DNA from 2 places in the Pseudovibrio sp. FO-BEG1 genome. Region 1 is predicted to be linked to the other one. Evidence: riboswitches for the same ligand, from Rfam matches in the RefSeq annotation. Region 1 holds a riboswitch; the other holds the start of a gene.

Region 1 (3,299 bases):
ATCCGTTGCAGGAGGTGTTTCTGCCAGAGCAGGCGCGGCCAGCGTGAGCGGCGCAGCGAGACAGGCGGCAAGAAGACCAGATTTTGCGAAGCGAAAATTCAAGACGTGCGACAGACCGCACAGCGGAAACAGACTACTCATTGATGGCTCCCTGACTTTCACGCAGCAACTTTCCCAGAGGGGGCGCCTTATTGTGTGCAATAACACAGTCATCACGAAGTAGTGACTATGATAAATTGCACCAGATACATTAGAGGTATACGTATTTACTTAGAGTATCTATGCCATAATAATTGTATATAAATTATGTTTCGCGTATTTATACTTTCAGCTTATTTAATTGCTATTGTATAAAATTTTCATTGTGTTGATTTGCTATATGAAATGGAGAGAACTGTGATGGATGTCTCAGTTTCTCTCATTGGCAAAAAAATCACTTATTTTTTCAAGTGGCTTAAGTTTTTGAAACAACAGCGCTTCATTTCTGCCCCTTTTGTGTGGGGTGCGCCTGCCTGTAGTGCGGCGTTTTAAGTGCTGCGTGATATGCACAGCTCTCCCAGCTTATGAACTCCCCGATAATTTGGGGAGGCGTTGCTTGGCTAGTTGGTTGCCATATGCAGGATCAGGGTGAGTTTTGCGGCGAAATGGAGTGCCTCCGCTTTTGTGCGGAAGAGAGTTCTACCCAGATGGACTCCGTTTCTTCGGCCTGCGGCACTTGCCAGTGCTGCGGTTTCGCTGCGCGTGAACATGGTTTTCTACCCACTGTTTTTATTATTGTAGGGTTAGACGCGCGCGCACGAATTCTGTGAGATGAAACACTGATTTAAAGGGGAGGGGAAATTCAAAAAGGATGGCTCCCCGGGCCGGATTCGAACCAGCGACCAAGCGGTTAACAGCCGCTTGCTCTACCACTGAGCTACCGGGGATCATGACACCCTTGCGAGTTTGCCTCGCCGTTTGCGTGAGGAGGCTTTTACAGAGGCATGGTGTGTTTGCCAAGTCGTTTTTTAGGAATTTTTCGATTTGTGGACAGTTTCTCGTTTTTTTTATTGAGATATCCAAGGGGGTTAGCCAGAAATCTCCAAAAACCGCGGATTTTGCGGGTTTGATTTTCCGGTGATGTTGGAATCCTCACAAAGACAATTGACAGGGGAGCTGATTGCGCCCCACACTTAAGCCCAGAACTCCAGTTTCTTTTCGTCTGTGCCGAGGCTCCAGGCGGAAGGATTAAACGGGAATGCGGTTCCATATATATGGAAGTAAGCCGCAGCTGCCCCCGCAACTGTGAGCGGCGAGATCATTGCGATAATCCCACTGGCCTTTCTTAAGGCTGGGAAGGGGCTGTGATCGACAGAGCCGCAAGCCAGGAGACCGGCTGGAGATATGATTTGACATAGGACTGCTGTCGGGTGGACGGCGAGAGGTGCTCATGACACATATTTCCCTGTCTCCGTGTGAGACAGCTGCTGTACTTTCATATTCTTTGAGTGAAGCTTCGGCTTCCATGCGCTTGCTGATCAGCTAATTCAGATGGCTGAACAGAGCGGCGACCTTTGCGTTCGCCATTGTCTCGTAACGGGCGGTGCTCGTTCCGGGAAAAGCGTATATGCGGAAAAACTGGTTTTAAGCAGCGGGCGACGCCCGACTTATATTGCGACAGGCCAGGCCTTTGATGGTGAAATGGAGGAACGTATCGCGCATCATAAGATGCAGCGAGGCGACCTTTGGGACACTGTTGAGGAGCCGCTGGAGCTTGTGCGCGTGCTGAAAGAGCATGCCCATGCGGAGTGCGCCATCCTCGTTGATTGCCTAACGCTTTGGCTTTCCAACCTTATGCATGCCCAGCGGGACTGGAGCGTTGAGCTTGAGCAGCTGCGTGCTGTGCTCTCCGATCTGCCATGCCCCGTTGTGTTTGTTGGCAATGAGGTGGGCATGGGCATTGTGCCTGAAAACGCCATGGCCCGCGCCTTTCGTGATGAGGCCGGGCGCCTCAACCAGCGTATCGCTGAGTTTTGCCACTACGTGATGTTTGTTGCTGCCGGTCAACCGTTGCAGCTGAAGCCTGCTGTTTTTCCGGAGATTTCCCTATGACTGTTTCTTTTGCTGCCCCTTCTAAAAAAATTCCTGCTGTCATTATCACTGGTTTTCTGGGTGCCGGAAAAACCACATTGGTCCGCAGTCTTTTGATGAAAGCGCAGGACAAGCGCATTGCGCTCATCGTCAACGAGTTTGGCGAGATGGGCTTTGATGGATCGCTGGTCAATGGTTGTGCTGATCCGGATTGTTCAGCTGAGGAAGTGGTGGAGCTGGCCAATGGCTGCATCTGCTGTACGGTGGCGGATGATTTTCTGCCAACCATGGAAATGCTTCTGGAGCGGGAGCAAGTACCGGATGTGATCGTGATTGAGACCTCTGGTCTGGCTTTGCCGCAGCCTTTGGTGCGGGCATTTAATTGGCCTTCCGTGAAACCGCGCGTCACCGTCGATAGTGTGGTGACTGTGGTGGATGCGCCAGCAGTTGCTGCTGGCAAGGTAGCCTCTGATGAAGAGGCGGTTGCGGCGCAGCGTGCTGCAGATGAGGCGCTGGACCATGAAAGCCCGGTAGAAGAGCTGTTTGCTGACCAGCTGACCTGCGCCGACCTTGTTGTGCTTTCCAAAGCAGATCTTTTGACTGATGAAGAGCTTGCTGCGGTGAAGGCAACCATCAATGGCCGTTTGCGCGATGGGGTTGAGATTGTGGCTACCTCTCATGGTGAGCTGGCACTGGATGTTCTGCTGGGCCGGGATGCCGGGGCAGAGGATGATATGGACTTGCGTCTTTCTCATCATGAAGCGCAGCATGCTCACGACCACGACCACGACCACGACCACGACCACGACCACGACCACGACCACGACCACGACCACGACCACGACCACGACCACGACCACGACCACGACCACCACCATCATCATCACGATCATTCCCATGATGACTTTGAGAGTTTTGTGCTGCCAACCCGCCGGTTTGCCTCCATTGAGGAGGTGAAAGCTCAGGTGGAGGCGGCCATGAAGGTTTCCGGCGTGCTGCGGATTAAAGGCAGTGTGGTGGTGGAAGGCAAAGTGGCGCCGGTGCTGGTGCAGGCGGTTGGCCCACGTGTGGAAGCCTGGTTTGCGGCTGGCAGTGAAAGCCATTCCAAGCTGGTTGTGATTGGTCTTGCAGGATTGGACAAGCATAGCGTGAATGCTGCGCTGAGTGAATTTGAGTTGGTTTCTGCCTGATGCACGTACTTGTCGGGCAATCACGCCGATTGGATGATG
Region 2 (3,299 bases), 1.4 Mb from region 1:
GCTCTCCGCGCTGTTTCTTACCTGCATTCAGAAAAGTCGGGGTCGCAGGCTGGAACCGATTGGAGATGATTTCATCCATCATCCACATAGCCAGGTCTTCATCACCGCGAGACAGAGCCAGCGCAGTCATCACCACACGGTCTTCGTATCGCTCCAGATAGCGTTTGCCATCAAATGTCTTGAGTGCATAGCTGGTGTAGAACTTAAAAGCGCCAAGGAACGTTGGGAAGCGGAACTTGCGTTCATAAGCTGCCACAAAAATGGCCTTCACAAAAGCAGGGTCATATTGGTCCAGAACCTCTGCTTCATAGTAGTTCTCGCGTACCAGATAAGACAGTTTCTCTTCCAGAGAATGGAAGAACACCGTGTTCTGGTTCACATGTTCCAGAAAGTACTGACGCGCAGCCTGGCGGTCAGCGTCAAACTGAATTTTGCCCTCTGCGTCATAGAGGTTCAGCATGGCGTTCAGCGCGTGATAATCAAGACCCTGTTGTCCGCTGTCCGGTTGTTCTAAGAGTGTTGTTTCCAAAATAAATCTAACCCCTGACGAACCCGCGCAATGTCTGTTTCCGTGCCAGCAAGTTCAAACTTGTAAAGGCAAGGGCAGTTGCATTTCGCGGCAATAATTGTGCCTGCATGGGCGAAGAACGCCCCAAAGTTTCGGTTGCCGGAGGCGATGACACCTCGCAGCAGGTTTCGATTGGCCGCATCATTCAAAAATCGGATCACCTGCTTGTGCACCGCCCCTCGCCCTTCGCCGTCCGCATAAGTTGGCGAAATCAGCACAAAAGGATGCGTCATCTGAGGCATAGGCTCAGAAGCACGATACGGTATGCGCTCTGCCAATAGGCCGAGGCATTCAACAAAGCGATGGGTGTTTCCGGATGGGCTTGAGAAGTAGACCAGCCCGCTCACGAGATCAGGCGAGCGCGCTTATCTTATCTGGGCGAAAACCAGCCCAGTGTTGGTCGCCAGCAACAACAACAGGGACCTGGCGATACCCAAGCTCCTGTACAGCAGCGAAAGCATCTGTGTCCTGAGAAAGGTCAATCACGTCGTAGGAGATTCCAGCGCTGTCCAGCGCGCGAGTGGTAGCGGTGCACTGCACGCAAGCAGGCTTGGAATATACGGTAATGCTCATGCTTCAAACCCCGTAGCATGGGCGAAGAGGCAGGGGATGAGAGGCCAACGCTGCGCTGGAACGCAAACGTGCCCGCAACCCAAACAGGCCCTCCGCCCGTGGTTGTTAAAATGTCCCTTGGCAGGTCTCCTGACTTCACAGCTCTGGCACAGGCTCTCTACCTTCCCGGAATACGATCCAGTGGCATAAATGAGAGCCCGCTTGCTGCTTACAGTTGCGGGGGCAGTCCCGGAATCTCACCGGCTTCCCTCTTAGCTTGCGAGTCACCCCCGCAAGAACCAAGATAGCTCATATAGTGCATTTGCGTAGGAGGCGGTCAACATATAGAAGTCTATGCACAGCTTATTGTTGTGGAATGCCGTAAGCGCCAGAGTGGCAAATGGACTGAACATACAATCTAACTTATCCAATCCAGAATGGCCCTCTCAGTAAAATTCTAACGATTGATCAACTCAAATTTGGTAAACGAACCTTTTGAACTCAGAGAAACGCATTAGTAAGATTAGCTTCAAATCATAATTCTTGACCAAACTCTGAACTATCTTAGATTTATTAATTTCCTAACAAAGCCTCACAAACAGAGTTTCAGCGAACCATGCCTCAAATCCCTTCTTTAAAAAGCATACAGGCGTTTGAAGTGGTTGTGCGGCGTCTGAGTTTTAAGGATGCGGCGGAGGAATTGCATGTAACGCCGACGGCAATCAGTCATCAGATCAAGAACCTTGAAGAGCATTTTGGGGTGGCGTTGTTCCACCGTCTGCCGCGATCTCTTCGTCTAACGAAAGAAGGGGAAATTTACGCCCCTTTTATCCGAGAAGCTTTTGAGAAGTTGAATGCCGGGTCTGCGGCTCTCTTGAATGATGACCTTGATGGTACACTGACAATTACCACCACCAACTCCTTTGCCTCAAACTGGCTTGTACCACGGCTCAAGCGATTTTCAGAGCAGAACCCATTGATTGCTGTGAAAGTTCTGGGCTCCGATGAGTTACTTATCTTTCCACAAGACAACATCGATCTGGCAATCCGATATGGCGAGTCCGATCATGTTGACTTACACGCTGCCTGGATATTGGATGATTATGTTTCAGCTGTGTGTGCCCCAGATTATCTGCCTGCATCGCCAGAGCTATCAATGCTTCAGAAAGGCCAGTTGATACAGTATGAGTGGACAGGATTTTCAGACAAAGACCCGAGCTGGGAGGGGTGGTTCAGGAGCCAAGGGTTTAGGTTTGCTCCACAAAAACCAGTCAATACGTTTTCCGAAGAGCATATGTGCATCTCAGCGGCCAGAGATGGACACGGGGTTGCTTTGGTTAGTTTGATCGCAGCAGCACGAGACCTGGAAGAAGAACGCTTGGTTGCGCCATTCGATTACTCTGTCAAAAACAAAAGCTATTATCTGGTTTGTCCCAAGTCTTCAGCTAACAGGGCGAAAGTCCAGGTGTTTCAGGATTGGCTGCTGGATGAAGCAGATATGTTTCGCGATAGCGCGATAGGTCAGCGTTTCTTTGAAAAGTAAGTGATGCCCTGAATCTCATTCAGCCGTCAGCTGAAATCTCTGATGTTGTTCTTTATTTTGTACTCAAGGTAGGACTGAGCCTGACCTTCTGGTCTCCATGAGAGAGATCAAAAGCTAATGGCAGAGGCAGTCCCATGCGGTCGCAAGATCAAATTCAAAGACTAATCAATCAATATAGTTTCACTCTGGATTCTGGGAACCTCAAAGGGTTCGCCGCCTTGTTTAAAGAGGCAAGCTGGCACTTTGACGGCTCGGAGCCAGTTCATAGCAGCAAGGACCTGTATGATCAGGTTCTAACGCGAGTCATCTTGTACGAAGACGGAACACCCCGCACCCGTCATATGACCACCAACTTGGACATACGAGTTGATGAAGAAGCTGGCAGAGCTGAGTGCCAACGATATATCGTCGTTATTCAGCAAGCCGATGACTTTCCATTGCAGGTTATCTACTCAGGTGAGTATTTTGATGAGTTTATCCGCCAGCAAAATGGGGAATGGGGCATGGAAGGCAACATGCATCAAGGAAAAGAGGCCTTGTTAGCAGGTGTTCTATCTACTGTTTTACTCCAGCCGGACGGGACACCTAAGACCCGACACATCTCTACCAACATCCAGCTTGAGATTGACAAGGAGG

Evidence for each region. Region 1 has a riboswitch for cobalamin ahead of cobU (bifunctional adenosylcobinamide kinase/adenosylcobinamide-phosphate guanylyltransferase). Riboswitches for the same ligand answer to the same signal wherever they lie in the genome.
Region 2: another riboswitch for cobalamin. It lies ahead of nrdH (glutaredoxin-like protein NrdH); the one in region 1 lies ahead of cobU (bifunctional adenosylcobinamide kinase/adenosylcobinamide-phosphate guanylyltransferase).

Annotation. Positions count from the first base shown of each region.
Region 1 is NC_016642.1:3,813,487-3,816,785, reverse strand. Features, by position in the region: gene PSE_RS17065 (hypothetical protein) at 1-141, opposite strand, end outside; gene PSE_RS27395 (hypothetical protein) at 600-749, opposite strand; tRNA gene PSE_RS17060 (tRNA-Asn) at 852-926, opposite strand; cobalamin riboswitch at 1,175-1,395, shown strand; gene cobU (bifunctional adenosylcobinamide kinase/adenosylcobinamide-phosphate guanylyltransferase) at 1,531-2,091, shown strand; gene cobW (cobalamin biosynthesis protein CobW) at 2,088-3,260, shown strand; gene cobN (cobaltochelatase subunit CobN) at 3,260-3,299, shown strand, end outside.
Region 2 is NC_016642.1:2,462,666-2,465,964, reverse strand. Features, by position in the region: gene nrdE (class 1b ribonucleoside-diphosphate reductase subunit alpha) at 1-529, opposite strand, end outside; gene nrdI (class Ib ribonucleoside-diphosphate reductase assembly flavoprotein NrdI) at 511-915, opposite strand; gene nrdH (glutaredoxin-like protein NrdH) at 920-1,141, opposite strand; cobalamin riboswitch at 1,243-1,439, opposite strand; gene PSE_RS11350 (LysR substrate-binding domain-containing protein) at 1,737-2,663, shown strand; gene PSE_RS26695 (nuclear transport factor 2 family protein) at 2,798-3,299, shown strand, end outside.